Linked DNA regions of Methylocaldum szegediense. The protein of the gene in region 2 interacts with the protein of the main gene of each other region in a pairwise test. Links are inferred from orthologs where the notes say so. Each region holds a gene or a part of one and is shown on either strand. Other genes may lie near its edges.

The links.
Region 1: the proteins of glnD (region 2) and glnK interact in binary tests that used the Escherichia coli proteins (3 or more experiments, as listed by UniProt). The link is inferred for Methylocaldum szegediense from one-to-one orthologs.
Region 3: the proteins of glnD (region 2) and glnK interact in binary tests that used the Escherichia coli proteins (3 or more experiments, as listed by UniProt). The link is inferred for Methylocaldum szegediense from one-to-one orthologs.

What each region holds. Positions count from the first base shown.
Region 1 is NZ_OX458333.1:4,639,555-4,649,228, reverse strand. Bases 3,964-6,824 are described here. They hold glnK (P-II family nitrogen regulator), read left to right. Parts: upstream 3,964-5,155; coding sequence 5,156-5,494; downstream 5,495-6,824. Other genes in these bases: amt (ammonium transporter), read left to right, coding at 5,516-6,824; QEN43_RS20460 (accessory factor UbiK family protein), read right to left, coding at 4,625-4,876; QEN43_RS20465 (YifB family Mg chelatase-like AAA ATPase), read right to left, coding at 3,964-4,604. In the rest of the region: QEN43_RS20480 (hypothetical protein), read left to right, coding at 1-2; DNA helicase Rep, read right to left, coding at 1,078-3,087; more of QEN43_RS20465, read right to left, coding at 3,087-3,963; more of amt, read left to right, coding at 6,825-6,901; QEN43_RS20445 (hypothetical protein), read right to left, coding at 7,044-7,352; QEN43_RS20440 (transporter), read right to left, coding at 7,527-8,756. UniProt on the Escherichia coli protein: Involved in the regulation of nitrogen metabolism. Regulates the activity of its targets by protein-protein interaction in response to the nitrogen status of the cell.
Region 2 is NZ_OX458333.1:3,501,668-3,511,744, forward strand. The notes cover bases 2,418-5,681. They hold glnD ([protein-PII] uridylyltransferase), read right to left. Parts: upstream 5,282-5,681; coding sequence 2,618-5,281; downstream 2,418-2,617. Other genes in these bases: QEN43_RS15145 (DUF6763 family protein), read right to left, coding at 2,418-2,480; map (type I methionyl aminopeptidase), read right to left, coding at 5,247-5,681. In the rest of the region: glk (glucokinase), read left to right, coding at 1-79; ald (alanine dehydrogenase), read left to right, coding at 1,018-2,124; more of QEN43_RS15145, read right to left, coding at 2,166-2,417; more of map, read right to left, coding at 5,682-6,050; rpsB (30S ribosomal protein S2), read left to right, coding at 6,285-7,070; tsf (translation elongation factor Ts), read left to right, coding at 7,190-8,074; pyrH (UMP kinase), read left to right, coding at 8,167-8,886; frr (ribosome recycling factor), read left to right, coding at 8,893-9,450; uppS (polyprenyl diphosphate synthase), read left to right, coding at 9,591-10,077.
Region 3 is NZ_OX458333.1:1,605,309-1,614,812, reverse strand. What follows is about bases 5,283-7,973. They hold glnK (P-II family nitrogen regulator), read right to left. Parts: upstream 6,952-7,973; coding sequence 6,613-6,951; downstream 5,283-6,612. Other genes in these bases: acs (acetate--CoA ligase), read right to left, coding at 6,981-7,973; QEN43_RS06820 (MarR family winged helix-turn-helix transcriptional regulator), read left to right, coding at 5,983-6,564; QEN43_RS06825 (DUF2024 family protein), read right to left, coding at 5,283-5,437. In the rest of the region: QEN43_RS06850 (alanine--glyoxylate aminotransferase family protein), read right to left, coding at 1-301; QEN43_RS06845 (amidase), read right to left, coding at 399-1,718; QEN43_RS06840 (Nramp family divalent metal transporter), read right to left, coding at 1,732-3,174; QEN43_RS06835 (DUF6635 family protein), read right to left, coding at 3,220-4,197; QEN43_RS06830 (hypothetical protein), read left to right, coding at 4,472-4,882; more of QEN43_RS06825, read right to left, coding at 5,171-5,282; more of acs, read right to left, coding at 7,974-8,918. UniProt on the Escherichia coli protein: P-II indirectly controls the transcription of the glutamine synthetase gene (glnA). P-II prevents NR-II-catalyzed conversion of NR-I to NR-I-phosphate, the transcriptional activator of GlnA. When P-II is uridylylated to P-II-UMP, these events are reversed.

The DNA.
Region 1 (9,674 bases), 1.1 Mb from region 2 along the record:
GATCTCAACATTCGTCATGGAGGACGACGACAATGACCGATCTGCTCGATTTAGCTTTTACCTTGGAAACACAGGCCCAAACATCTCGATGGATGCCCCGCGGCTTTCGTAGCTGCTGCAAGGCGATCCGACAAGCGATTCAATCCGGGGATTTGGTAAGCGCTCACCACTGGCTAAATTCTGTGTGGTGCCCCGACACTAAACATCTGCTCCGGCCAGTGCGGGAGACTCTACAGGACCGCATGACTGAAAGGGAACACAGAATTTTTTCGGCTCTGGTGCATGAGCCTGGCCTTCCTTCTCGGCCAGGGAAGCTAGCACATCAAATTCTCGAGGCCAAAATTCGAAAGCTGCAATCGCAGTACTGACGGCGCCAGCCTCTCTGTCCTGCCGCCCCACGAGGGGCGGTAAGGGCTGCCTACCCCGCCTTCGCGCCTTTTGTGGGCAGGCTATTTTCGTCACTGTGACAAAATCAGCTTGTCGAACAGCGTCATTGGCGCTGTCTCTCGGTTTTGAACGACCAAAAAATTTCCGATCGAGGCTATATACCGCGCGCGAGCTCGCACAGAAAAAAGTATGGCCGGGGTTAAAAAGTTGGCACGGGTTTTGCGGTGGAACTATATTCGCATGATTTGTGCCAGTCTCGAAGGCGCATGGTTACTGCATTTTAAGTTGGCACGGGGTTTGCTCGTGGAAAAATGTATGAGGAACACCACGGGCGAAGATCGGCGAAACCCTGGCGAGGGCGAGACCCATGAGATGCTCTACAATTACCAATGTGTGACAAAATTGTGACGCGATACCGAGACGCCACGGCTATGCTACATTTCGACGCCTAAGGAAGAATGTCACCAGGGAGGGCTGGTTTTTTGTCACACTTTTGTCACACTGACTGTGACAAACCCTTGCTGCTGGGAGACCGCAGATTCAGCGGTTGTTTTTGTAAACCCTTGTGACACAAGGCGTTTTGGCTGAAATTTGGCGCGCCCGAGACGACTCGAACGTCCGACCTTTGGCTCCGGAGGCCAACGCTCTATCCAACTGAGCTACGGGCGCATGCCGCGCATTCTACAGGATTTAGGATCGGTTTAACAGACTTCGGACGGCGGCGAAGCTGCCTCTGGCGAGCTCCTTTTTCTGTTCGGGATCGAGCGCTCGCCGTTCGGGCCATTCGAGTTCTTCTTCCGGCAGTTCGTTCAAGAAGCGGCTAGGCTCGCACTCCACGATCTCGCCGTGGCGTTTTCGGTGCGTGCAGTAGCTCAGGGTGAGTAGCTTCTGGGCACGCGTGATGCCCACGTAAGCCAGCCGGCGTTCTTCCTCGATCGTGTTTTCTTCGATGCTGGTCTGGTGCGGCAGCAGGTTCTCTTCCATGCCGACCAGGTAGACATACGGAAATTCCAAGCCTTTGGCGGCATGCAGCGTCATCAGGTTGACTCTGTCCCCGGCGTTTTCTTCTTGGTTCCGTTCCAGAACATCGAGTAGCAGAATGCGGGAAACGACTTCCGAAAGGCTCTTTTCCTTTTCGTCTTCCTTGGCGATGCGCTGGAGCCAATCGAGCAACTCGCGAACCTGCCCCATCCTGCGCCGCGCTGCCTCTTCGCTGTTGCTGGTCTCTCTCAGCCAGTTTTCGTAGCCGATAGCGGCGATGAACTCGTCGATCACGGCGAAGGTGTCGCCGCGCTGGGCGCGATCCGCGACGTCGGTGATGAATTCGGCGAAGTGCCTCAAGCGATTGATAGCCGGTTCGCCCAGAAACTGCTGAAGTCCGATCTCGAAACAGGCGGAAAACAGGCTGATGTGACGCTGGTTGGCGTAGGCACCGAGTTTTTCCAGGGTCGTGGGGCCGATCTCCCGGCGCGGAACGTTGACGATGCGCAGGAAGGCCGCATCGTCGTCCGAATTCACCAGCAAGCGTAGGTAGGCCATGATGTCCTTGATCTCGGTATAGCTGAAGAAGGACATTCCGCCGCTGATGAAATAGGGAATGGAGTGCTCCCGCAAGGCACGCTCGAAAGGTCGCGATTGATGGTTGCTACGATACAGGATGGCGTAATCCGAAAAACGCGTGCCGTGACGAAATTTATGATGCAAGAGATCGGAGGCGATTTGGCGCGCTTCCGCGATCTCGTCCTTGTGGGTGAGCACGCGTAGCGGATCGCCGTATCCGAGCGCGCTCCACAGCTTCTTCTCGAACACGTGCGGGTTGTTGGCGATGAGCTTGTTGGCGACCTTCAGAATCCTGCCGGTCGAGCGGTAATTCTGCTCCAGTTTGATGACCTTGAGCCGCGGAAAGTCGCGCTGCAGCTGAGCCAGGTTTTCCGGCTGCGCACCGCGCCAGGCGTAAATCGACTGGTCGTCGTCGCCAACCACGGTAAAACGCCCCAGCTTGCCGGTCAGCAGCTTGACCAATTCGTATTGGGTTAAGTTGGTGTCCTGGTATTCGTCTACCAGTAAATAGCGTATCCGGTTCCGCCATTTGTCGAGGATCTCGGCATGTTCGTGGAACAGCAGAACCGGAAGCAGGATCAGGTCGTCGAAGTCCACGGCGTTGTAGGACTTCATGTGGCGGACATATTCGGCATAAAGCAGGGCGACCGGGTACCCATCGCCCTGCTCTTGCGCGATCGCCCGCTCGGGCGTCACGAACAGATTCTTCCAGCGCCCGATACGCTGGACATAGCTTTCCACCTTGTCGATATCCCAGTGGCCCGAACCATGTTTGATGAGTTCCTTGACCAGGGCCAAACGATCGTGTTCGTCGAAGATGGAAATGTTCTTCTTGAAGCCCAGTGCGCCGTGTTCCTCGCGCACGATTTCGAGGCCCAACGAATGAAAGGTGGATACCGTAAGTCCGCGCAACTCCTTATCGGAAAGGAGTTTGCCGACACGGCTTTTCATCTCGCGCGCCGCCTTATTGGTGAAGGTAACGGCGGCGATGTGGCGCGCCGGCGTGCCCTGTTTGACCAGATAGGCGATCTTCTCGGTGATCACCCGCGTCTTACCGCTGCCCGCCCCGGCAAGCACGAGCAAAGGACAGTCCAAAGTGGTCACGGCAGCGAGCTGCTGCGGATTCAGTTGAGCTGCCATCAGAGGCCCGTCGGAACGCGGTCCAGACGCCGGAACCCGATCGCTTCGCTGAGATGCGAAACGGCGATGTCCTCCTCGCCGGCAAGATCGGCAATGGTGCGCGCGAGCTTCAGGATACGGTGATAGGCACGATGGGACAGTCCGAGTTTTTCCGTGGCCTGCTCGAGCAATCGGTGCCCCTCGTCGCTCAGCCGGCAATATCGCTTGATTTCTTGTGGAGTCATGAAGGCATTCGGTTTACCGGTCCGCTGCCGGGCGATTTCCCGAGCTGCGAGCACGCGGCGACGGATGTCGGCGCTCGTCTGTTCACCGCCGGGTGTCCCATTGCGCAGCACGTCTTGGGAAACCCGCGGCACTTCGACGTGAATGTCGATCCGGTCGAGCAAGGGCCCGGAAATCCGGGAGCGATAACGCTGCACCTGTTCCGCCGTGCAACGACAGCGTCCCGAGGCATCACCCAGATAGCCGCAGGGGCACGGGTTCATGGCGGCGACGAGCTGGAACCGGGCTGGGAAATCGACCTGGCGCGCGACGCGGGAAATCGTGATGGCCCCGGTTTCCAAGGGTTCTCTCAAGACCTCTAACACCTTACGATCGAATTCGGGCAGTTCGTCGAGAAAAAGCACGCCATTGTGCGCCAGGGAAATTTCGCCCGGCTTGGGGTTGCCGCCGCCGCCGACCAAAGCCGGGGCTGAGGCGGTATGGTGCGGTGCGCGAAACGGCGGGATACGCCAGCGCCGCGGATCGAAAGGCAGATCGCTGACCGATGCGATCGCTGCGCTTTCCAGGGCCTCTTCGTCAGTCAAGGGCGGGAGGATGCTCGGAAGCCGGGCTGCCAGCATCGACTTACCGGTCCCGGGCGGTCCCAGCATAATGATGTTATGCCTACCGGCGGCGGCGACTTCCAAAGCCCGCTTGGCGTGAAAATGGCCGTGCACGTCGGCGAAATCGGGCAGATCCTCCGGAACAGCAGCGGATGCCTCGGAAGGTTCGAACGGAATCGACTGTTGCCCGTTCAAATGCGCGCAAACTTCGAGCAGATGGCGCGCCGGGAGGATTTTCGCGCCTTCGGCCAAAACCGCCTCGCCCGCGTTCTCCGCGGGAACGATTAGGGCGCGTCCCGCCTGCTTGGCCTGAATTGCGACCGGCAATACGCCGCTGATGGGGCGGAGATCACCGCTTAAGGAAAGCTCGCCGACGCATTCGATGTCCCGAAGCGCTTCGCTCCTGATCTGCCCCGACGCCGCCAGGATGCCCAGTCCAATGGCCAAATCGAAGCGGCCGCCTTCCTTGGGAATGTCGGCAGGCGCCATGTTCACGGTGATACGCTGGAGCGGAAATTCGAACTGGCAGTTCAGCAGCGCGCCTCGCACCCGATCCTTGCTTTCTTTTACCGCGGTTTCCGGAAGGCCGACGATGGATAGGCTGGGCAGACCGTTGGAAATATGTACCTCGACGGTGACCAGCGGCGCCTCGATGCCTTGCCTGCCCCGAGTGAAAACGACGGCCAGGGACATGAACGCCTCGTCCGTCCCGATTAGCGGCTGGCGATCTGCTTTTCCAGCTCGGCGACCTGAGCTTCCAACCGTTCCAACCGCTCCCGCGTTCGCGCGAGAACGGCGGTCTGCACTTCGAATTCCTCCCGGCTGACCAGATTCATCTTGGCGAAAGAGGCTTGAAGTATCGCCCGGAAGTTCTTTTCCAAATCTTCCTGCAACATGAAGAGGTTGGTCGGTACCGCTTCGGCCAGGCGCCGGGCGAGATCGTTTAGGGTGGCTTTATCAAACATGCAAAAAAGAATAGCCGAGTGATGCGGCGAGCGTCCAGCGCAACGACCGCCCTGCCCCATGCACCGTCGGAGTGCACGCCGATTCTAATGCTCTGTGATGGTGCATTTTTTTCGCCTGCTGTCTTGACAACGTCACTTTCTGCCTTGTGATCCGGGTGATGCGGCGCTTGGCACAGGTACTGCTTCCAGGTCATCGAACGCCTCAAAACCGAGCTGCGCTTCGCCGACTCGTCCCCTAACCGAAGGCGGCGTCCGCACATTCAATAGGAGAACTCTCACATGAAATTTGTGACCGCGATTCTAAAACCATTCAAGTTGGATGATGTCCGCGAGGCTCTGTCCGATGTTGGCATCTCCGGCATCACCGTTACCGAGGTGAAAGGATTCGGCCGTCAAAAAGGACACACCGAGTTGTACCGCGGCGCCGAATACGTCGTCGACTTCCTGCCCAAGGTCAAGCTCGAAGTCGCGGTAACGGACGAGCAACTGGACGCCGTGCTCGATGCCATCGCCAAGACGGCTAATACCGGAAAAATCGGTGACGGCAAGATTTTCGTGCTCGACCTCGAGCAAGTCATTCGCATTCGTACCGGCGAAACCGGAGCGGAAGCCCTATAACATCCACGGAGAAAAAACAACATGAAACGAATCCTGATCGCCCTGTTCCTATTCATGTCGCTGTGCTTCGCGGGGCTTGCGTCGGCAGAGGAAGCCGCAACCCCCGACAAAGGTGACGTCGCATGGATAACGGTCGCGACCATCCTGGTCATCTTGATGACGATTCCCGGATTGGCGTTGTTCTATAGTGGCATGGTGCGCGCCAAGAACACCTTGTCCGTACTCATGCAAGTGTTTGTGATTTTTTCGCTGATGGCGTTGCTATGGGCGATATACGGCTACAGCATCGCATTCACCGAAGGAAACGCCTTCTTCGGCGGATTCAGTAAGGCGTTCCTGAAAGGGGTCACGCCGGAATCGCTCGCCGGAACGTTCACCAAAGGCGTTTACATTCCGGAATATGCCTATATCGCATTCCAGGCCACGTTCGCGGGTATCACCCCCGCCCTGATCGTCGGCTCCTTCGCCGAGCGCGTGAAGTTCTCCGCGGTGCTGTTGTTCATGGTGCTGTGGTTTACCTTCGCTTACCTGCCTATGGCTCATATGGTCTGGTATTGGGCTGGCCCTGACGCGTATACGGATGCCGCGGCAGCCGAAGCCGCCGATGCAACGGCTGGTTTTCTCTTCCAGAAAGGCGCGCTAGATTTTGCTGGCGGCACCGTGGTGCACATCAACGCCGGTATCGCCGGGCTGATCGGCTGCCTTATGATCGGCAAACGCGTCGGCTACAAGAAGGAATTCATTGCACCTCATAGCGTCACGATGACCATGATTGGTGCATCCCTGCTCTGGGTGGGCTGGTTCGGTTTCAATGCCGGTTCCAACTTGGAAGCCAACGGCGTTACCGCCTTGGTGGTCGTCAACACCTTGCTCGCGACCGCAGCGGCAACCCTCGGCTGGATGGCGACCGAGTGGGTGTTCAAAGGCAAACCCAGCATGTTAGGAGCCGCTTCAGGGGCGATCGCCGGGCTCGTGGCCATCACCCCGGCCTGCGGGTTCGTCGGCCCCATGGGCAGCATCGTTCTCGGCCTGCTGGCCGGAGCAGTCTGCTTCTGGGCAGTCACCAGCCTGAAAAACATCCTGGGCTACGACGACTCGCTCGACGTGTTCGGCGTACACGGCATCGGTGGCATCATCGGTGCCCTGGGTACTGGCATATTTGCTTCTCCCGCGCTGGGTGGAGCCGGGGTGTACGATTACGTCGCCGATGCGCTCGCCGAATACGATATGACAGCTCAACTCATCAGCCAGGCCTGGGGGGTAGGAACCGTCATCATCTGGTCCGGGGTGGTTTCCTTCATAGCCTACAAGATCGTCGACCTGCTGATCGGGCTACGGGTTGCCGAAGAGGTCGAACGCCAGGGGCTCGATACGACCGAACATGGCGAAACCGCCTACCATCTTTGATTGACCGCCTTCCTTGTCTGTCTGTAAAAGGGCGTCTTCGGACGCCCTATTTTTTCAGCCTGTATAGCCGTTCCAGGCGACAAACTCCGGCTCGCGGACCTGGCGCACTCAAAGTGGCCTCACCCGATTGGCTCCTTTCCCACTATTCGTCTTCCAGTTCGCGATCCGGGTCCCAGCCCAAAGCTTTCGCCCGAGCGATAGCCTCGTCCTGGGTGCGCAGATATCGCCGACGAAGCTCCTCGGGAAAGTTCTGCACCGAACAACCATAGTGGTCCCAGATTTCCTGAACTTTTTCCCATAGCTCCTCGATGCGCGCCAGGTACCAGCCGGCACAGGTTTCGGATTCCGGAATCAAACCGAACGCCCAGGCATCCCGAATGATGCGGCCTATGTCCGTCATACCGCCGTAACGGTCGTTATGGATTCCGACATAAGGTTCGATCTTTTTCATCAGAGCACACGGATACTAACCGCTGAACCATTCTATAAAGATCAAGCGGCCAATCGGCAATCTTCTGCCGACGATCCGCTGAAAATCGGGGTGGTTCGAAAAAGGCGAGGTGCTTAGTACGAGGTTTGGGTGCCCCATCGTTTATAGCTGCCTAAGCGAGTTTCGAAGTGTCCATCAGTCGAAAGGTGTAAAGGACATCGGCACTCGCAGGATTACCTTGACGTCCTGTGCGTCTTCGGTAGCCCCGAGACTCACCGAGAGATTCAGGCTGGTGTCTCGCGTGAGTTTGAAGGAATACCCCAAGAGAAACTCGCCGATATCCAAGCTGGATCCGGGAACGTTTCGTCCGTCCACTTCGGTATCGAATACATGCTTGTGCGAATACCCGATACTGAAGGACGAGCGCTCGTTGATGCTGAATCCCAACCCGAAACTCGCCCCTATCGAATCACCCGGGTCGACCGTTCCGACATTCTCGTCAGTCTCAGCGTTAAAACCGTAATTCAGGTTTGCGTAAAACACGGCCGGATCGGTCGGATAGAGAGCTGTAATACTCGGTTGCACGCTAAAGTAACCGGAGCCGGTCGGAAGTTCGGTCGGGAAGCGCGCGCCCGGCACGCCTTGTGCCAACACATATTTGACGTCGTAGGGACTTTTTCCGGTCGGAAGGGTAGTCGCGAGATTGGCCACGAAAATCGGCCAACCGCCAGCGCCGCTGTTTAACTGATAGCGCGCCGTAAACTCGATGTCGCCCAAACCGGAACCATCGGCATTGAAAGTCTCGTCGACTCCGGCGCCGATCGAGACCGCTCTCGAGCGTTGGGTGTCCTCTCTATAAAGGAAAGGAACACGGGCGCTGATTTCGAGGCGATCGGTGACGCCGTAGCGTCCGGTGATCGCGCTGATGAACGTATGCCGGTGGATTTGCCTAAGGTCAATCAATCCGATCGCGATGGCTGGGACGAACGTGAACGCGTCCAGAAAGACCCGATTGTTGCTCGCGTAATCGTATTCTAGGGACGGCTCAAGAGTCAGATGGCGTTTCGGCGTCAACACGCCACCCACGGTCTCGGAAATCCTGGGCAATTCTGGCGGCTTCGGCTTCTCCACCGGTTCCGGAGCCTGTCCGACCGGCCCCTTGGGCGCAGAACGCTGTTGATTGTCGGCGACCTTGACGGAATCTGCTGTCCGCACCTTAGCCGGCTTTTCCTTCGGTGCATTCTGATCCACAGCAGTCTTTTCAACGGGCGTACCACCGGCTAGACGGTCGAGCTGTTTTTGTAGCGCCTGAAGTTTACGCTGCTGCTCCTCAAATGCCTTCCGCTGAAGGTCCAAGGTCCGTTGCTGCTCGGCCAAGGCGCGACGCAACCGCTCGATCTCGCTGGCGTCGGCCTTTTGGTTCACGACCGATTTCCCCGAAGATACAAGAACGGCTCTCGCTTTGCCCGCGCTCTTGCCGCCCGGCGCTCGGCCGGCGCGCTCCGCTAGCGGAAACTTGGGGAAATCGACTCGGAGCGTGGGCGAGTTGCCATAAGAGACCGGCTCCCAAGACTGGGTGAATGTTGAGGGTTGTTTTAGGTCGACAATCAACGAACCGTTGTCGCCTTGCGATTCGCTCTTCACCTGAGAAAACAACGGATGGTCCCGGGGCGGTTGGGGAAGCGTTCCGCTGATTCGACTGCCGGGAAATTTAATGACCAAGCGGTTTGGTCCATCCAAGACCGAGGCTTGCACGGAGATATGGTCCGAAGCCGAAATCTCGAGCCTAAAGGCGTCCGCCGACTCTCCGTATTTTAGATCGGTAATCTCGGCCGCGAAGCAAACCGATCCTAGAAATACACCCAAAATAGGGCAAATGACTCGCAAGCACAACGACGTACCCTCCCTGGGTCCATGTCTTATTCTTGTGACGTAACAAACCGTACTTTATTTTTATCAGTTTTGCAAGCGAATTCAGAAAGGGTATTTAAAAACTATTGATGCCTTACGATGCTTGTTTTTTTCCAATTAAAAACAAGCAATGGGAAGTTTTAGGCATAGCATAAATAAAAATCCCCCAAGGGCTAAAATTTTAAATTTATCCTTGAGGCACAAAATAAAGATTATCGGGTAAAACAACCCGAAATATAATTTCAATTAACTCGCGATACTTTATCGATTCAGAATTATTTAATTCTTCCAAACCAACCTAGCTTATTGGCATTGCCATACCGTTCCGGAGCTTTGATTTCTATACTCCCCTTACCATTTTTTACGGTTTTCGAACGATAGCTGTCGCGTCTCGTGTGATTATTTACCGAGAAGGAGTTATGCTCTGTTCGA
Region 2 (10,077 bases):
CGTTCCGGTTCGCGTCGCATTGAACTCTCATACGGGCTTGATGGGTGCCGCCGATTATGCGGCACGCATGTTGCTTTGATGATCGTAAGACGCTTGCCGGCCGGGCTTTCTCCTGGCCGGCACCGTCGCCGTAACGCATTCGTCAAATTGATATCTCAGAGTTGAGTCGATCATCGGAGGAGGTTCGTTATGCGTGTTGATGAAGTTCGCGCGATCGCTAGACGTATGGGCGTGGCTCCAGGCCGTCTGAGTAAGCGGGATCTGATCCGAAGGATTCAGATTGTTGAAGGAAATTTCGATTGTTTCGGTACGGCTCGCGATGCGATTTGCGACCAATACGGTTGTTTATGGCGGGACGAATGTTTCATTCAAGCTAGAAAGGAGAATTAGGCACCATAAATCGACAAATTCAGGCCCAAGGACGTGAAGGCGCAGAATCGCGCCATCTTTTTTTATGCTTTTAAACCAAGAAGAGGTCGATGATCGCTGCGGAGCTTTTGGATATCGCCCGTCACGAGGGTATCCGGGATTTGGAATATTTCCGTACAGAAAAACAACTCGTGTGGGCAATTCAACGCGCTAGAGGCAAGGCCGCATGTTTTTTGTCCGAAAATCGTATGTCTTGCCGGGAACATGATTGCCAATGGCGTCAGGAGTGTCTTAAGCTGGTTGTCGAGAGGCGCGGGTGATTGACGGCAACCGGAGTCTTTACGATCTCTCATTCGCGTGCCGGCGCGAATGAGCACGCTCGTAATGAGGCGGAGACAGGGACTTTCGCCTCGCGCACGATAAAACAATCGAGTTTGGGATATTGCTCGCTTTGGGCGGGTGGCAATGCCGCCGTGCATCGCCGTATCGCGCGGTCGACCGTTAAGCACGAGGTGAGCGGCTGCAAGCGGAAGATCGTAGTGTCGGTTACGGCCGGTCCTGGTATCGGCCGAAGCCGTTATGAGCATGGTTGCTCCAAGCGTATACAATCGTTTAGAAATTTCGAGATCCGTTGAGGCGCGCACTGCCATGAGAGTCGGAGTACCCAAAGAGATCAAGGACAACGAAAACCGCGTCGCACTGACGCCGCGCCACGTATCGGTACTCGTCGAGGCAGGGCACGAGGTTGTCGTTGAAACGAATGCTGGACTTGGTTCCGGATTCAAAGATGACGAATACCTTCGGGCGGGTGCCCGTATTGGCGGGGTGAAGGATGCGTGGGATGCCGATTTGGTTCTCAAGGTCAAGGAGCCTATCGAATCGGAGTACGCCTACCTCCGAAATCAAATCGTGTTTACCTTCTTCCATCTGGCCGGGGCTCCCCGCTCACTCACCGAGGTTCTGCTGGAACGCGGCACTACGGCCGTGGCTTACGAAACACTAGAGGACGAGCTCGGCCGACTTCCGATTCTCGCGCCTATGAGCGCCGTTGCGGGCAACATGGCGGCGTTGATTGGCGGCTATTATCTGGCGGAATTTAACGGCGGCAGGGGCGTTCAGCTCGGTAAGGTTTTGGGAATGCGCCACGGGCGAGTCTTGATTGTTGGCGACGGCGTCGTGGCTTATCACGCCGCTCAAACAGCCTGGGGACTCGGGGCTGAGGTTTCGGTTGCCGGGATCGACAAGGCCAAGGGCGAGCGGATACGGCGTGAAATCGCGGACGATATCGCTTTTTTTGTAGCGGAACCGGACGCTGTCGCACGCCATGCGTGCGAAGCCGATCTAGTCATCGGCGCGGTATTGCGGCATGGTGCCAGGGCGGATTACGTAGTGACCGAAGATATGGTCCGATCGATGCAGCCCGGTTCCGTGATCGTCGATGTCAGCATCGATCAGGGGGGGTGCGTGGAGACATCACGGCCTACAACGCACTCAAAACCGGTTTATGTGAAACACGGCGTCATCCATTATTGCGTGACTAACATGCCGGGGGCGTATCCCAGGACATCGACAATTGCGCTCACTGAGGCAAGCTTTCCGTATATCCTGTCGTTGGCTAGCCAGGGCTTGGCGGCGCTGCGGGACAATCCGGGATTAGCCAAGGCCGTGAATGTTCACCGAGGTTATCTCACCTGCAAACCGGTGGCCGAGACTTTCGGACTCATGGAGCGTTACACGGCGTTTTCTGAATTGTGATGATCATCGGCGATTTCGATACCGATGGACCTAGGCCGAAATCAGTACTCGTCTTCTTGGTCTAGAAAATCGTCCAACGTGAGATCCCGCTGAGCGGGCTCATGTAAATCCGCATCGGTGTAACCGAGGTCATCCATTTCCACGTCGTCGAACGGGGCGCTCCAGTCCTCAGGGGGGTCGATCGGCACGAACGGCGACTCGTACCAAGAGGCGAAATCGAATTCACCGAGATCGCCGTTGAGATACTGAATTTCAATGGTGTCGTTATCCTCGTCCACTGCGACGACGCGAAACGATCTTCCGGTCTCGGTGTCTTGATACCAATTTTCGAGTAGTGGATCCGCAACCGTCGGCATGGCTTAATCCTCCGATAATGCTTGGAAACAAGCGTCCAAAAAGGATGTTCCATTCACCAGTCGCGGCAAGCATAACACGAGTTCTTGTCGAAAATACCCAAGTGCGGTTTTAGTCGGATACGATAGGAAAAACGGGCTCAACTTGTCCCGACAAGTGCGATGATCGCTTCGCTCAGCTGGCGCTTTTGGCGCTCACTGCTTAGTGGGTGATCCTGTTGATCGGTGATGTAGAAAATGTCCTCGGCGCGGCTGCCGATAGTGGAAATTTTCGCATTGTAAAGGCGCACTTCGCATTGCAAGAAAGCTTGGCCGACCTTCGACAGTAGACCGGGGCGATCGGTGGCGACCAGTTCCAGAATCGAATAACGGTTTTGCGGGTCCTCATGAAAATAGATTTGAGTCGGCACCGTAAAATGTTTGATTTGACGAGGTTCGCGCCGGTGAACACGAAGCGGTGCGCAGCTCGGCTGGAGCAGACATGCGCGCAGCCGGCTGCAGATCTGGGTTTGCCGCAGGTGATCGTCGATCGGTTCCCCTGTCTGTTCGAGCACGTGGTAGCTGTTCAACACATAGCCATCGGCGGAGGTGACGATTTTGGCGTCGAAGACGGTCAGACCGAGCTGGTCCAGGACCGCCGTGCTGTAGGCGAAAATGAAATCCTGGTCCTTCGCGTACAGGAAAATCTCCGCGCTCCCCCGCTGGCTGACCGGGCGCAGTAGGACTAAGGGTAGGTCTCCCGGCTTACAGGCACTAATCGCCACCGTGTGCCAAGCGATCTCCTCTGCCAAGTAGCGCAGAAAATATTCGTCGTTGACCGTTTGCCATACTTTGTCGATGGTCCGGTCGCTGATGCCCAAGCGCCTCAACAAGGCGCGGCTTTCCGTCTTGACCGCGTTGATCTTTTCCTGTTGTTCGAGCGGCTTTGCGAGTCCCCGGCGGAATGCCCAGCGTGCGGTGAGGTAGAGTTCCTTGAGCAGAGCGTCTTTCCACGAATTCCACAGGTTTGGGTTGGTGGCGCGAATGTCAGCGACGGTCAGGAGATAGAGATAATTCAGCGTATCCTGGTCTCCGACGGCAGTGGCGAACTCGTGAATGACGTCAGGATCACTAATGTCCTTGCGCTGAGCCGTCATCGACATGAGCAGGTGGTTCTGAACCAACCATTTCACGAGTTTGGTATCCCGGGGACCGATCTCGTGGCGTTGGCAAAAATCCTCGGCGATCGCTGCACCGACGATGGAATGATCGCCACCGCTGCCCTTGGCGATATCGTGCATCAAGCCTGCAATGTAAAGGAGTTCCGGTTTTTCGATGATCTGGAAAATTTCATTGCAGAGGGGGTGTTCGGCTCTATGTTTTTCGAGTGCGAATCGTCTGAGATTGCGGACGACAAAGAGCGTGTGCTCGTCGACCGTGTAAACGTGGAAGAGATCGTATTGCATGCGGCCGACGACGCGGCCGAAGGCTGGAAGATACGCCGCCAGAATCCCGTAGCGGTTCATCCGCCTCAGTTGATGTGTGATGCCGCCCGGCTGACGCAGGATTTCCATAAAGAGTCGGCAGGCTTCGGGATTTCGGCGGAAGTTCTCGTCGATCAGATAGAGATGCTGACGGATTAGCCGGATGGTGGCGGCGCGTATGCCTAACAAGGTTGCGTTTTGCTGCAGTAGCAGAAAAATTTGCAACAAGGCCAAGGGCTGCTCCCGAAAGACATTCGGGTGCAACGCCTCAATGTAATTGTTGACTGCCTGGAAATACCGGTTTATTGGGAGTATGACGGCGTCCTCGTCGCGGTGTAATGCGGCTTCCTTGAACAGTTGTAGCAGCATTTCGTTTAGCCGTTCGAGGCCCATGACGGTGCGGAAATAACGCTGCATGAATTGCTCGACGGCCTCATTGATATCCGGGTCCTGATATCCGAATTGGCGGGCCAGATCCTTCTGATATTCGAACAGCAGGCGGTCTTCGCAACGCCCGGTCAATGTATGGAGGGCAAAGCGCAGTTGCCAGAGGAAGTGTTGGGCCTGTGTAAGTTCGGCGTATTCGGCTTCGGTCAGCCAGCCGTGCAGCAGTAGGTCGTTCAGGTTTGAGACGTTGTAATGGCGCTTGATGATCCAGCCGATGATTTGGATATCTCTCAGGCCGCCTGGGCCTTCTTTGATATTCGGCTCGAGATTGTAGGCGGTGTCGTGGTATTTGGCGTAACGGGCCGCCTGTTCGGCCATCTTGGCTTCGAAGAATTCCTGCGACGGCCAGATATGCTCAGGACCGATGCGTGCCCACAGCTCTTTGAACAGTGTCGAAGAGCCGCAGAGCAGACGGGATTCCATCAGATTGGTGATGACGGTCTGGTCCTGCCTGGCCTGTTCCACGCACTCGTCGACCGTACGGACACTGTGAGCGGGCTTGAGTCCGATGTCCCAGAGTAAATTGAAAAAATCGGCCAAGCCCTGCCGGCAGCGCGGTTCTTCGCTTTGATCGGCGCCGCTGCCGTGAAAATCGAGGAGAATCAAAACGTCGATATCGGAGTGAGGATGCAGTTCGCGTCTGCCGTAACCACCTACGGCGATGAGGGCAAGTCGTTCGGCATCGGGTCCGAGGAAATGGTTCCAGCACGCTCCTAAGAGCTCATCCATGAAATCGGAGCGCGCCCGAATGAGTTCGGCGGCCGGGATGCCGGCGTGGAAGCGCTCGGTTAGGTTCGAGTTATTCTGCTGAATAAGTTCCCTGAGCGACTTGATGCGCTCGGCGGACGATAGGAGATCGTTATAAGCCGGCGAGTTTGAGTCGGCCGTTTTCAATCGTGTGTGCCTCTTCTTGACGCAGGGTGAGGATTTCGTAGCCATCCTCGGTGACCAAAACCGTGTGCTCCCACTGGGCAGACAGGCTGTGGTCCTTGGTCACGGCTGTCCATCCGTCCGGAAGTATTTTCACGTAGCGTTTACCGAGATTGATCATGGGTTCGACGGTGAAAATCATACCCGGTTCCAGCGTTATTCCGGTATTCGGCTTACCATAGTGGAGCACCTGCGGGTCCTCGTGAAAACTCCGGCCGATACCATGCCCACAGAATTCCTGCACGACTGAATAGCCGTGAGATTCCGCATGCCGCTGAATGGCAAAGCCGATATCGCCTAGTCGCCCGCCGGGACGGACTTGCTGAATCCCGAGGTACATGGCTTCCTGACAGACCTTGACTAGGCGCTTCGCCCGAATGGACACTTCGCCGACGAGAAACATCTTGCTGGTGTCCCCATGGTAGCCGTCCTTGATCACGGTGATGTCAATGTTGATGATGTCGCCGCTTTTCAGTTTCTTCGGGCCGGGTATGCCGTGGCACACCTGATGGTTCACCGAGGTGCAGATGGATTTGGGAAACCCTTTGTAATTTAGCGGAGCCGGAACGGCTTTCAGCACGTCGACGATATAGTCGTGGCAGATCCGATCAAGCTCTTCGGTGGTTATTCCGGGAACCACGAATGGCTCAATCATTTCCAATACTTGTGCGGCGAGTCGACCAGCGACACGCATTTTCTCGATTTCGGCAGGCGTTTTAAGGATGATGCTCATCGCGAGATTTGGGTTGGTTCACGTGGCGCTCGGTCGAGGAAAGGTGTGGGAACAGAGTCGGATTGTTGAATAAATCTCGTTATGGTATAAAGCGCTGCTATTTTTCGCAATAACACACACGCATCGTCACGGTCGGCGGGGTGCCAATTCCCGGTGATTTGGTCGCCGGTCGGGATGCGTGGAGGCTCAACCCATAGCCGGCTCAAGCTGGCAGACATCTACCAGGAGATTTGAATGTCGAACGTCACCATGCGCCAAATGTTGGAGGCCGGCGTACATTTCGGTCACCAGACGCGCTATTGGAATCCCAAGATGGCTCCGTACATTTTCGGTGCGCGGAGCAATATCCATATTATCAATTTGGAGAAGACCTTGCCGCTGTTCGAGGAGGCTATGAAGTACCTTGAGCAGCAGGCGGCCAACAGAGGCAGAATTCTTTTCGTCGGCACCAAGAGAACGACGCGCAAGGTCATCGAGGAAGAAGCCAAGCGCTGCGGTATGCCGTACGTCAATTATCGATGGCTGGGCGGAATGCTCACCAATTTCAAGACGATCAAGCAATCGATTGCTCGCATGAAAGAGCTGGAAGCGATGCGAGACGACGGGCGTTTGCAGCGATTTAACAAAAAGGAAGCCCTAGGCATGATGCGCGAGCTGGAAAAGCTGCAGCATAGTCTGGGCGGCATTCGCGATATGGATCGGCTTCCGGACGTGTTGTTCGTCATGGATGTCGGTTATGAAAAAAATGCCGTCAACGAAGCGAAAAAACTAGGTATTCCGGTCGTCGGCATAGTCGATACCAATAACAGTCCGGTCGGCATCGACTACATCATACCGGGCAACGACGACTCGATTCGAGCTGTTCAGCTGTATGCGCAGAGCGCCGCGACGGCCATCTTGCAAGGCAAGGCCCACAGCTTGGACTTTGCGGGAGGAGAGGACGAATTTGTAGAAATGGAGTCGAATGCCGAGACGAGTTCGGACTCCGCTGCGGAAGCGGTTGACGCTCATGCCGAATAGGGATGCCCGCCCTACCGCCCGCGCCTGAAAATGTTCGAAACGCCTCCTTCAGGGGGCGTTTTCATAAGCGTAATTGCTTGAAAGAGCAATGATAAGCAATCGAAGATGAGGTTTGGTCAATGAATATCACTGCCGCAATGGTGAAGGAACTCCGCGAACGTACCGGTTCGGGGATGATGGAATGCAAAAAGGCGTTGCAAGAAGCCAATGGCGATATGGAAGCCGCGGTGGAATTGATGCGGAAAGCGGGGCTTGCGAAAGCAGATAAGAAAGCCGGCCGTGTCGCCGCCGAAGGTAGGATTTCGGTAAAGACGAGCGCTGATAACAAACGCGCAGTGATCGTCGAAGTCAACTGCGAAACCGATTTCGTCGCCAAGGGCGATGATTTCGTGCAATTTGCGGATAACATTGTGCAAACGGCATTGGACTCCAACGTGGGGTCGCTCGAGCAATTGCTCGCTACGGTCATCCCGTCTACCGGTTCCAGCGTGGAAGACACGCGACGGGCGTTGATTGCCAAGATCGGAGAGAACATCAATGTTCGTAGGTTTGACCGCATCGTTTCGGAAAAGGGGATTATCGCGAGTTATCTGCACGGGACCCGGATTGGCGTTTTGGTTGAGTTGATCGGCGGTGATCAGGAATTAGGACGGGATATTGCTATGCATATCGCCGCCAGCAATCCGCTATGCGTAGATGAGCAGGGTGTGCCTCCGGAAACGCTTGCTAAGGAGCGTGAAATCGCCAAGGCTCAGGCCGAAGCCGAGGGGAAGCCAGCTAACATCGTGGAGAAAATGGTAGAGGGCAAGCTCCGAAAGTTCATCGGAGAAGTGACTTTGCTAGGTCAGCCCTTCGTCAAAGACCCGGATCAGACCGTGGGTAAATTGCTGAGCAGTCGTGGAGCGAGCGTCGGGCGCTTCGTCCGCTTCGAGGTCGGCGAAGGTATCGAAAAGACGGAAAGCAATTTTGCGGAAGAAGTGATGGCACAGGTTCGCAACACCTAACCAGGGATTGCCGGCAGCCCGGCGGAGGTGTTTTCTTGGTGCCTTCGCTGGGTTTCGTGGATTACATAATCGATGACATAAGAGTTGAACCGATGGGCGCGCCTAGATATTCCAGGATTCTGTTGAAGCTGAGCGGCGAGGCGCTTATGGGGGACCAGGGAAGTGGGATCGACCCACAGACGGTTAAACGTCTGGCGCTTGAGATAAACGATTTATGCCGAATCGGTGTCCAGATTGGGCTGGTCATCGGAGGGGGCAATATCATACGTGGTTCCGAAAAGGCATCGGAGGGCTTGGATCGAGTCACCGGCGATTACATGGGCATGCTGGCGACAGTCCTTAATGCTCTTGCCATGCAAGACGCTCTGGAGAATCTCGGGCAGCCTGTACGCGTCATGTCGGCCTTGAAAATCAATCAAATTTGCGAGGATTACATTCGCCGTCGAGCCGTGAGACATCTTGAGAAAGGACGGGTCGTGATCTTTGCGGCAGGAACCGGCAACCCGTTTTTTACGACGGACTCGGCGGCAAGTCTCCGCGCCATCGAAATCAACGCTGAGTTGTTGATCAAGGCCACTAAGGTTGAGGGGGTTTATTCGGCGGATCCTCTCAAGGATCCCAATGCGCGGTTCTACCCTCGGCTGACCTACGACGAGGCTTTGGACCAACGCCTCAATGTCATGGACGCTACGGCACTGGTGTTGTGTCGCGACCATAATATGCCGCTGAGGGTGATGAATGTGTTCGAGCCAGGTGCCGTTATGCGTGTGGTCCTGGGCGAAGATATTGGATCCTTAATTCAAAACCGGTAAGTAACCATGATCGACGATATTCAAAAACGGACTACGGAACGAATGAAGAAAAGTGTCGAGGCGCTCAAGCACGAGCTTGCGAAGATCAGAACAGGTCGTGCTCATCCCAGTCTCTTGGATCACATTACGGTGTCTTACTACGGCAACGAAGTGCCATTGACGCAAGCCGCTAGCGTCGCGGTCGAAGATGCTCGTACGCTGACCGTGACCCCGTGGGAACGCAGTATGGTTCCAGTGATCGAAAAGGCGATCAGGACGTCCGACTTGGGTTTGAATCCGTCGACAGCGGGATCGGTGATACGCGTGCCTATGCCGCCGCTTACCGAGGAGCGGCGACGCGATCTGATCAAAGTTGTGCGCCAGGAAGCGGAGAATGCGCGGGTAGCGATTCGCAATATTCGGCGGGACGCCAATAATGAGCTCAAGGCAGCGTTGAAGGAAAAACAGATCTCGGAAGACCAAGAACGCCGCAGTCAAGAGCAAATTCAAAAATTGACCGACCAGTACATTAAAGACGTCGACGCCTTGCTCAGCGAAAAGGAAGCGGACTTATTGGCAATTTGAGCGGTCGCTTCGCGTCCGAGTTCGACTTTTTCGCCGTTTACTATCAATCGATATTCGATGGTGCCCCGGCTAGCCCGGCTTCGATCAGGAGCGGTGAGGCGCCTCGTTGTCCATAATGATGATCCGTTTGGAACCCAAATATGGAAGTGTCCGCTGTCCCTGCCGATGATGACCGGCTGCCCCGCCATATCGCTATCGTTATGGATGGCAATGGCCGCTGGGCGAAAAAGCGTCTTTTGCCACGTACGGCCGGACATCGCGCTGGTGTTGCAGCTGTGCGAAAAGTCATCGAGCACTGCCTAAAGCGCCGGATCGAAGCCCTTACTCTGTTCGCATTCAGCAGCGAAAATTGGCGCCGCCCGCCACAAGAAGTTTCCCTGCTCATGGAATTATTCTTGACAACCTTGGAGCGGGAAACCGAGAAACTTCACGAGAACGGTGTGCGACTCCGAGTGATCGGGGATCGTCGGGCGTTTTCGCCTGCACTGCAGGAGAGGATTTCAGAGGCCGAACGGCTCACTGGCGAAAATACTCAGTTGAATCTAACTATTGCCGCGAATTACGGCGGCCGTTGGGATATTCTGCAGGCCACTCGCGCACTGGCAAAACGAGTAGCGCAAGGGGATC
Region 3 (9,504 bases), 1.9 Mb from region 2 along the record:
GGCGGCGCGCCATGTCGATCCACAGGTGGCTGAACTGACCGAAGCGATAGGCGAGAACCTTATCGCCGGGCGACAGAGTGTTGGTCAGGGCGATTTCCCAGCCGGCCGTGCCGGTGGCCGGAAAAATGAAGCACTGGCCGGATTTGGTCTGAAAGATTTTCTTCAGATCTTCCAACAGCGGCTGGATCAATTCAGGAAAATCCGGGCGCCGGTGGTCTTCCATCGGCACGTGCATAGCGCTCAATATGGAGTCGGGTATGTTCGTGGGACCGGGAACGTAGAGATGAGTGCGACCTGGCATTAACTTCACCCTTTGGAACGTGGTTATCTTGGAACGGTACGAAAACGCGCAGAAACCGGATGTAGACCGCCGAAAACCGCCCAAAAACAGCTAGTAATCATGCCACAGGGGGGAAGCCGCCTTCAAGGTGGGAAGTAGACGGGCAGGCAAGCGAGGACTCGATCCCGCGCCCCCAGCGGACGAGTGTTTCGTCCGCCCCCCATGAGCCAGCGATTTGGATTCCGACGGGCAACCCGCCAATAAAGCCGGTGGGAACCGTAAGGAGCGGAACGCCGGCCTGAGTCCAAGGGAGTTGCATGACTGAATCGCCAGTGCTGCTTAAGCCATGCGGAGCAGGACCGGTTGCGGAAGGCGAGACCCAAGCATGGACCTGGTATTGGCGCATCAGCGCGGTAAGGCGCTCACGTTGGCGTTGTCGAACCGCTCGGGCGGTCGCGAGATCGGTGGCCGAAACTTTGAGACCGCGTTCAATGAGTTCCACGGTTTCCGGACGGTAAAGCGGTTTGTAATGTCGATACCAATTAGCGTGTACCTGAGCGGCTTCGGCAGCGACCAGGCAGTGATGCCAGCGATAGAGTTCTTCGAAATCGGGAAACGCCGGTACATCGATGAGGATGTAGCCGGCCGCTTGAAGGAGGGCGCAGGTTTGCTGAAAGTGGTCCCGGGCATCCGGTGTCACCCGGTCGAGATAAGGCCCGGCGGGGACGCCCAGTTTCGGTCGTGTTTCGGTCAGAGACGATCGCCAATCTGGAATCAGCACCTTTGCGGCGAGCTCGATGCCATCGACATCGGGCGCGAACCAGCCGATATGATCGGCGCCGGGAGCGAGCGGAATGACGCCATCCGCCGGCAATCGCCCATAACTGGGCTTGAATCCGCAGATGCCGCAGAAAGCGGCGGGCCGATTGATCGATCCGACGGTCTGGGTGCCGAGCGCAAGCAGACAAAGGCGGGCTGCCACGGCTGCCGCCGAGCCGCTGCTCGACCCGCCGGGGGTGTGCTCGGGATCGTGAGGGTTGCGTGTCGGACCGGGAGCGAGATAGGCGAATTCCGCCGTGACGGTCTTGCCGATGATGAGGGCACCCGCCTCTTTGAGGCGCTTTACCGAGCTGGCTTCCGCCCCGCGAATTTCCTCGGGCGGCAGACGGCTGCCCGCCCGCGTTTCGAACCCTTCGACGCGAAAAATGTCTTTGATGCCCACCGGTACGCCGAACAACGGCGGTCGACCCGCGGGTTTCGGATAACGGCGTAGCAAGTTTTCTGCTTCGCGCTGGATTCGTGTCCAGCGATCCTCCTCGGCTACGAATGCCAAAACGGTCGGTTCGAGTTCGGCGAAGCGGTTCTGCAGTTCCTGGATATGGTCCAACAGAGGCCGTTCATCGCTTCGAAGCTTGGCTACCAAGGTACTCGAATTCATGGCAAGTCGCGTTTCAGCCGGCCAGCATCGACCAGCCGTAAGTCAAGGCCAGCCCGAGATAGACGAGAAAGCTCAATCCTAAAACCCATGGGCCGTTACGGGGCGGTCTGGCCCATTTCGGCAGTTGCGGCGCAAGAAGCTGATAATTGAGCAGATACAAGGCGATCGGGAACATCACGGTTCCTGCGAAACCGATGACGGCACTGAGCAGGATTAGCGTGCCGGGTGCGTCGAGCGCCATGGTCAGCGAGGTGATCAAGGTCAGCAGCCCCAGGAAAATGTAATACCAGGTCCGAAGCGCAATCCTTCGGCTCTTCGGAAAGAGTATGTGAACGATGTCGGCCTGCATGCGGCTGACGGCATCGGCGGTCGCGAGCCAAGTATCGGCCAAGAACGCCGCGGCCACCAGCAAAAACAGCAGTCGCCCGATCGTACCCCATCCCACCTCGAAAAACCGGCTCTGGACGACGGCGAGTTCGTAATCCTGCGGTAGCAATCCTTTGGGAAAGAGAAGGGCATATGCGAGCAGGCAGGTCATGAGCGTCGTCGACAGATTCCCGAGGATTCCGATCGAGACGTCGGTGCGCAAGAATAGCTGCCATTTTTTCCAGTGATCTTCGTCCGCGGGTGAGGAATTCGGCAGAAAGCCGTCGCTGGTAATGACCTCGGGTTTACCGGCGATAGGCCCCGTGATCTTGCCCATATGGGCTGCCATTCCGACGCCCTTGTCGCGCAGCCAGTACGAGTACAACAAAATCCAAAATCCCCCTAATCCGGCGAATGCGATGGCGGTGAGGAGTTTGGTGGCATCCTGAGCTTCCCACGGACGAGGCGGCGCGCCGACGGGCCCCATTAGACCCCGGAAAAAACTCGGCATCGCGGCGATGACGTCGGGCTGGAGACAAGCCCAAAGCAGACCGGCTACGGTAATGACCGCGACCCCTTTCATGAAGCGTTCGACCAGCGCGTAGACGACTTTGCTGAGCACGATTGCCGTGAAGAACACGGCGATCGAGCAATAGCCCCAAAAGAGCGACTGGCTGCGCGTGTCCCAGCCATCGGGGAAGTGGGTCAGCGCAGCCATTGCTGTTCCGCCTGCGGAGGCAAAGGCGCCGAACCAGAAAAACGATACCGACATCAGTATCCAGAGAAGAATTCCAAATGTCCGGCTGAGACGGATAAAGCCGTGAAAAATACTCTCGCCGGTCAACAGGGTGTAGCGGCCGATCTCGATGTTAATGGGATACTGAAGCAGGCAAGCCGGAATCAACAGAAAGAGAAACGTGAGCCCATATTTGGCGATTAAATAGGGCCACCAGATAAGCTCACCGCTACCTTGCGCCAGGGCCATCCACACAATCCCCGGACCTAGCGCGGCCCACCATCCGGGGAAGGCGGGAACGGGGTTTCGCGCAAGATAGGACAGTGGAGCGTCGCAAGAAGTCGGGCGGTTCATGACGTTATTGTTATTGACGGACAGAGCGGGGACTCAAAAGGCGGATTAGCTTAGCGTCTTGGCAGCGACTCGCAAAATGTCGAGTAGATCGAAAATGCGGGCGACGTAATGATCACGAACTCGATAGTCGGCGTGCTCCGTACCGCGAAGCTCGTTCCCTATGGCATCGATAAGGCGATTGAGGCGTTTCTCATGTATACCGGTCCAGGCAAGCAGGGGGTCGACCACAACCCAGGCAAGAGCTGCTACGGCGCTGACTGCGGCCATCATCGTGCCGGTAGTTGCAATGACGAGTCCGGTCGAGGCGGAGGCTGGAAAAAGACTGTAATACCAGGATCCAACCGTGGGTCCCAACCAAAAGTTGGCGATCGCAATATGCTGGGCAATGGCGGTTGCCGCAGCCATGCTGGTCGAAAGTGTGCCCGGCATGGCTTTGTGGAAAGCGGCATAGCTCGTGGCGAGGGAGATCACGCTACCTGCCAATTCGGTCACGGCCATACGAGTCTTGCCATACTCGGCCAGACTGATTTCCAATTTCTGACGAAACTCGGGCAGGTTTGACTTGTTTCGAATCTGTTCGAGGTATTGTTCGCACAACGCGGAGATCTCGGGGCGGCTTAGAATGGCTTCCATGAGGGCGTCGCGCTGGAATGCGCGTTCACCCTGAGCGAACGGCAATTCCAGGAGTTCGGTATAGATCAACCATTGCAATTCGGCTTGCAAGGCTGTTGGCATACCTGTCGGCATCTTATCCAGAATTCCACTTGCCCTACGGAGCCCGGTCTTTCGGAGCAGAGCCGCCGCGCTGTGAATGATGAAGCTCGGCAAGCCCCACAGCATATTCAGCGGATGTTTGTAGAAGTCCTTGCCGAAGGTTTTTTTGTGCAGCGACACTGCTCCCCGGAAAGAGAAATGCCGCTCGACGAACTCGGGTACTTTCGCCTTTCGCGAGGCTAGATAAGTCTCGATCCCTTGGATTACGGCACTTTCGATCCTTTGGAGCGTCTCGGTTTCCGTAGGCACTAGTCAGACGATAGGACGTCGGCGCAGTTTAGGAAAGCTCTATTATCTTTCGACTCAGCTTAGGGCAGGGATTGCAGAAAACGTTCCGGAGCCTGTCGAAAGGCAGGAACGGAATCCATTTATTCACAGCTTTCTTTAAGATATCGGGTGCCGAAGACAGGTGCTGTTAGCCGCCGTTCGTTGACTGGTCGAATGGTCTGGCAACGGGCGCGGTTCCTGCTCATAATAACGCGTTTTGCATTTTATCTAGAGAGACCATCCATTGGGTTTGCTTATGAGAAATTTGTTGATTGCTTTTTTGGCCGTTTTCTTGCTTGTGGGGTGTACGAGCAAGGAAAAGACTAGCCTTAAAGAGGCATTGGTCGCTAAATTTAAAGATGATGCTGATTTAAAAGATTATAAGCTCGATCCGGCGACCATGGCGGATTGCGTCGTCGGTGAGATCAGCGACAACCTGCCGGGTTTCGGAGTCGACCCGCGTCGCGAGCAGTACTTTGAAGCATTTACGCATTTCGCGAGCGCGGCGTCCCCGGCCGACGCGGAGAAAGCGATTACCGATTACCAGGAGTTATTCGGCTCGGTTAAAGAGGCTCGCCATGCGGCCATGAGTATCACCGATTATGTCATAACGTGTATGGGCAAGGTGATCGCGATGGCTGACGAGGAGCAGGGTGAGGGCAAGTAAACGAGGGGATTCTCTCGGTTACACGACGAGTGTCAAATATTTGGGGGCTCTGACACTCGTTTGGTCGTCGCGGGGAGACGGGGCAGATTGTCTTTTTGCGAGAAATGACCCGTAAAAAACAAAGGCAGCTCGCACTTTGGGGTGACTGTTAGTGGTACGACTCGAGGCGCCGATTTGAACGGGCTACTGAATCGGTATTCAAAATAAAGACCCGGATGCGAAGTGCTCGCATCCGGGATACCGATTTGGAGCCTAGATGGCGCCTTAAATCACATAAAGTAAATAGGGTTATCGGGGGCAGCCTTCCATCTTATAGATGGCGTAGCCTTTAGTTTCAATATCTTTCTGCATTTCAGCAGGGGCCTGTGGTTCGCTGTGGCAATAGGCACAATTTTCGGCATTTACCACGGCATGTTCTTCGCCGATGGACTTAAGCCATTCGCGGGCGCATGCCAGGGCTTTTTCGGGATCGTTTTCCGGAAGTACCACATCGAAATGCATGATTTTCCCACTCGCACTGCGAGCGTAGGTGTCAAAAACGTGGATTTGGCTCATATTTTTTCCTCTTCGGTAATGAGATTGGAAATGGGGACTCGGTCTGCGCCATGCGGATTGGCCTCAGCGATCGTGAGGAGTCGGTTGACGCTTGTTTGCCGACCCCTTTTGCTTAGCCGTAATCCTTGAAGAATGACGCGTTCAATTTTCTCCGGGAGGTCGCGCATAACGCGTCACCTGGCTTCTGCATAGACTCACTAAGTGGGAGGAGTCATTTTTTCGAGCCTTGATGAGGGTGGGAATGTTTGATCCCAAGACCCGAAATGGCTGGAACGTTTCTGGGGAGCGCCCCGATGCCAGCGATGTAGCCAGATCGACGATGATGTTGTTGTTCATATGAAACATCCATATCGAGATGGCGATACCTTCGGAGAAAAAAAGAGTGCGTCTGCTATCGGCTGGAACAACGCCAAGTGATAGGCAGTTCGCACTCGACGACCAGAGGACCTGTCGTTTCTATAGGATGTCAATAGGTGTTGTGTCGATACAAACTCTAGCGACAAGCCAAAGGTTTTGTCAATATAATGTTGATCCGATACTATTAGATGTATATGAATACCGATTTGATTTACGACTATTTGGAACGTATCGCCAACCTCATCCGGACGGACGTGCGGAGGATGGGCATCGCAAGAGGGTTGCAGCCGGTTCAGTTAGAAGCACTTCACTATTTGAGCCGATGCAATCGATACAGCAACACGCCGGTTGCGGTGGCCGATTACTTGGGACTGACCAAGGGAACGGTATCTCAGACTTTGGGCGTCTTAGAGTCCAGTGGCCTGATCGAGAAGCAGGCTGATCGTAACGACAGGCGGGTGGTTCATCTGAACCTGACAGATGAAGGCTTGCGTGTGGTCTCGGATTCCATTCCGCCCAATGTCTTCAGATTTGCCGTCAACGGATTGTCCGAAAACTCCCGCAGTGAGATTACGGCGTCGTTGAATCGTGTTTTGAGAGAGTTGCAGACGGCAAACAATCTGAAGACCTTCGGTTCTTGCAAGACCTGCCGGCATCACTTGATCCAAGACGATGGGACGCGTCAGTGCGGACTGACTAAGGAGTGGCTTACGGAAAGCGACGCTGAAAAAATATGCCGAGAACACCAACCTGCCATTGAAGATGCGTAGTCGCGGCGAAGACCATGACGGATAGCGGCCCCGCCGCATAGGGCAAAATCAAATGGCTTGGTCGCCGGTTTCGCCGGTTCGAATTCGAATGGCCTGTTCCAAGTTGGTTACAAATATTTTGCCGTCGCCGATCTTGCCTGTATTGGCGGCTTTGATGATGGAATCGACGGCCTGATCGACCATGCTATCGGTCACTGCTACTTCGATTTTCACCTTGGGCAAGAAATCGACGACATATTCGGCGCCGCGATAAAGTTCGGTGTGTCCTTTTTGCCGCCCAAAACCTTTCACTTCCGTTACCGTAATGCCGCTGATCCCTATTTCGGACAATGCCTCCCGCACATCGTCAAGCTTGAACGGTTTAATGATCGCGGTGATGAGTTTCATTAAATGATCTCCGATAGTGTGAAATGTTCTTAACTTTGGTTGGCTCGGTTTCGTATGATGTCCTCGACCGCGGTAGGATCGGCCAAGGTGGAAATATCTCCGAGATCGTCAATATCGTTAGCTGCGATCTTCCGTAGTATACGCCGCATGATTTTGCCGGAGCGGGTTTTCGGAAGCGACGGCGCCCATTGAATGACATCGGGTGTTCCAATCGGGCCTATCTTTTTGCGGACCAGCTGCAATAATTCCTGTTCAAGTTCGGGGCTTGGCGTGACACCGGTCACTAACGTGACGTAAGCGTAGATCCCCTGTCCTTTGATGCCATGCGGATAACCCACGACGGCGGCCTCAGCTACGCTGTCGTGCTCAACCAAAGCACTTTCGATTTCCGCGGTTCCCAGGCGGTGCCCCGAGACGTTTAGAACGTCGTCGACGCGTCCAGTGATCCAGTAATAGCCATCGGCGTCGCGTCTGGCCCCGTCCCCAGTGAAGTATTTGCCTGGGTAAGTCGAGAAATAGGTATCGAAAAAACGCTGGTGATCGCCGAATACCGAGCGGGCCTGCCCGGGCCAGGAGCGTGTGAGCGTCAACACGCCCTCGCAGACGCCTTCCAGTACATTGCCCTGGGTATCTACTATGGCGGGTACGACGCCAAAAAACGGACGTGTTGCGGATCCTTTTTTGAGAGGGGTGGCGCCAACCAGAGGAGTGATCAGTATTCCACCGGTTTCCGTCTGCCACCACGTATCGACAATGGGGCAGCGGCTTCGCCCTACCTGATGGTAGTACCACTCCCAGGCTTCCGGGTTTATGGGTTCGCCTACCGAGCCGAGAATCCGCAGACTGTCTCGGCGCGTGCTCGAGAGCCAATCATCTCCCTGGGCCATCAGGGCGCGGATGGCAGTAGGGGCCGTATAAAAAATATTGACCCTATGTTTATCGACGACCTTCCAAAAACGATCGGGAGCCGGGTAGGTGGGAACGCCCTCGAACATGAGCGTAGTTGCACCGTTGCACAGGGGACCGTACACCGTATAGGAATGTCCTGTGATCCAGCCTATGTCGGCGGTACACCAGAAGATTTCGCCCGGGCGGTAATCGAACACATACAGGTGGGTCATCGCCGCGTAGACCAAATAGCCCCCGGTCGTGTGAAGGACACCTTTCGGTTTTCCGGTGGATCCCGACGTGTAGAGGATAAACAAAGGATCTTCGGCGTCCATGGGTTCGGGCGGGCAATCGGGCGACGCCGCCGCGATCTCATCGTGATACCATGCGTTTCGGTTATCCCACTCGATCGTCCCGCCAGTATTTCGAACAACGAACACCGTTTTTACATTCGGGCAAGCCTGTAATGCGGCGTCGACATTGGCTTTCAGCGGTACGGTTTTTCCTCCACGCCGCCCTTCATCCGCGCAAATGACATAACGGCAGTCGGCATCCAGGATGCGATCGCGCAAAGCCTCAGCCGAGAAGCCGGCGAACACAATAGAGTGCATGGCGCCAATTCGGGTGCAGGCGAGCATAGCCACCGCCGCCTCGGGGATCATTGGAAGATAAATGCACACCCGGTCGCCTTTTTGAACACCATGCTTTTTCAAGACATTGGCGAACCGGCAGACTTGCTCGTGCAGTTCACGATAGGTGAGCGTCTTGTCGAGCGCGGGATCGTCTCCTTCCCAGATTATTGCGATCTGATCGCCTTTTTCCGGCAGGTGGCGATCGAGGCAGTTATAGCTGACATTCAGCTTGCCGCCTTCGTACCAACGGATACGGGCAGTGCTGAAGTCGCAATCTTGCACCTTGTCCCAGGGTTTGAACCAATCCACGAAGCGCTCGGCTTGCGCAGCCCAGAATCGATCTGAATCCTTTATGGATTGCTCGTACATCTTCTGGTAAAGCGCTTCGTCAATATGCGCTCGAGCCGCTATGTCCGGCGGTACGTCATAGATCTTTTCACGGGGCATTGGTTCTTTTCCGATGACTGTCCGAGTGGGGCCGGGCGCCCTGCTGGCCATTGATTCTACCGAATTTTAAGACGGCTTTGAGCCGTCTTCTTTCTGAGGCCGATTCGTAGGGACAAATTCTTACTTTTGGGCTCGCTGGTTATGCCTTGCCAGCGGTAAAGGAACAGATCCCGTTGTTACGGGCAAGGCGAATACATGCCTGCGTATCGCCCGGCGTTGGCGCCTAGGTTTTCAGAGGGGTTTCACCCGCCGGAACGGCCGGCAGCTCACCGTCGCTTACAAACTCTGTTCCGGCACACGGGTTGAGTATTCAACGGTCCGCCCAGTGAGCGGGGACTGCGGCAGGGCAGTGGGGTGTCGAAGAGGATGGAGAGAGCATTCATTAGACTCAAGACATCGTTCGTCCGTTTTTCACTAACGGTTTTCCGCTCTCGTGTGTATAGATCATGCGGTGCCGGCTCGCTAGAACCCTATTAACGGCCGCTTTCGGAGCCGGACAGATTGAGATTTTCCGGCCCGAAAGCCTGATTAGTATGTGACGTGAATGTCAGTCGTTTTTGGGCGCTCCCTTGGGCGAAAGTTTCCA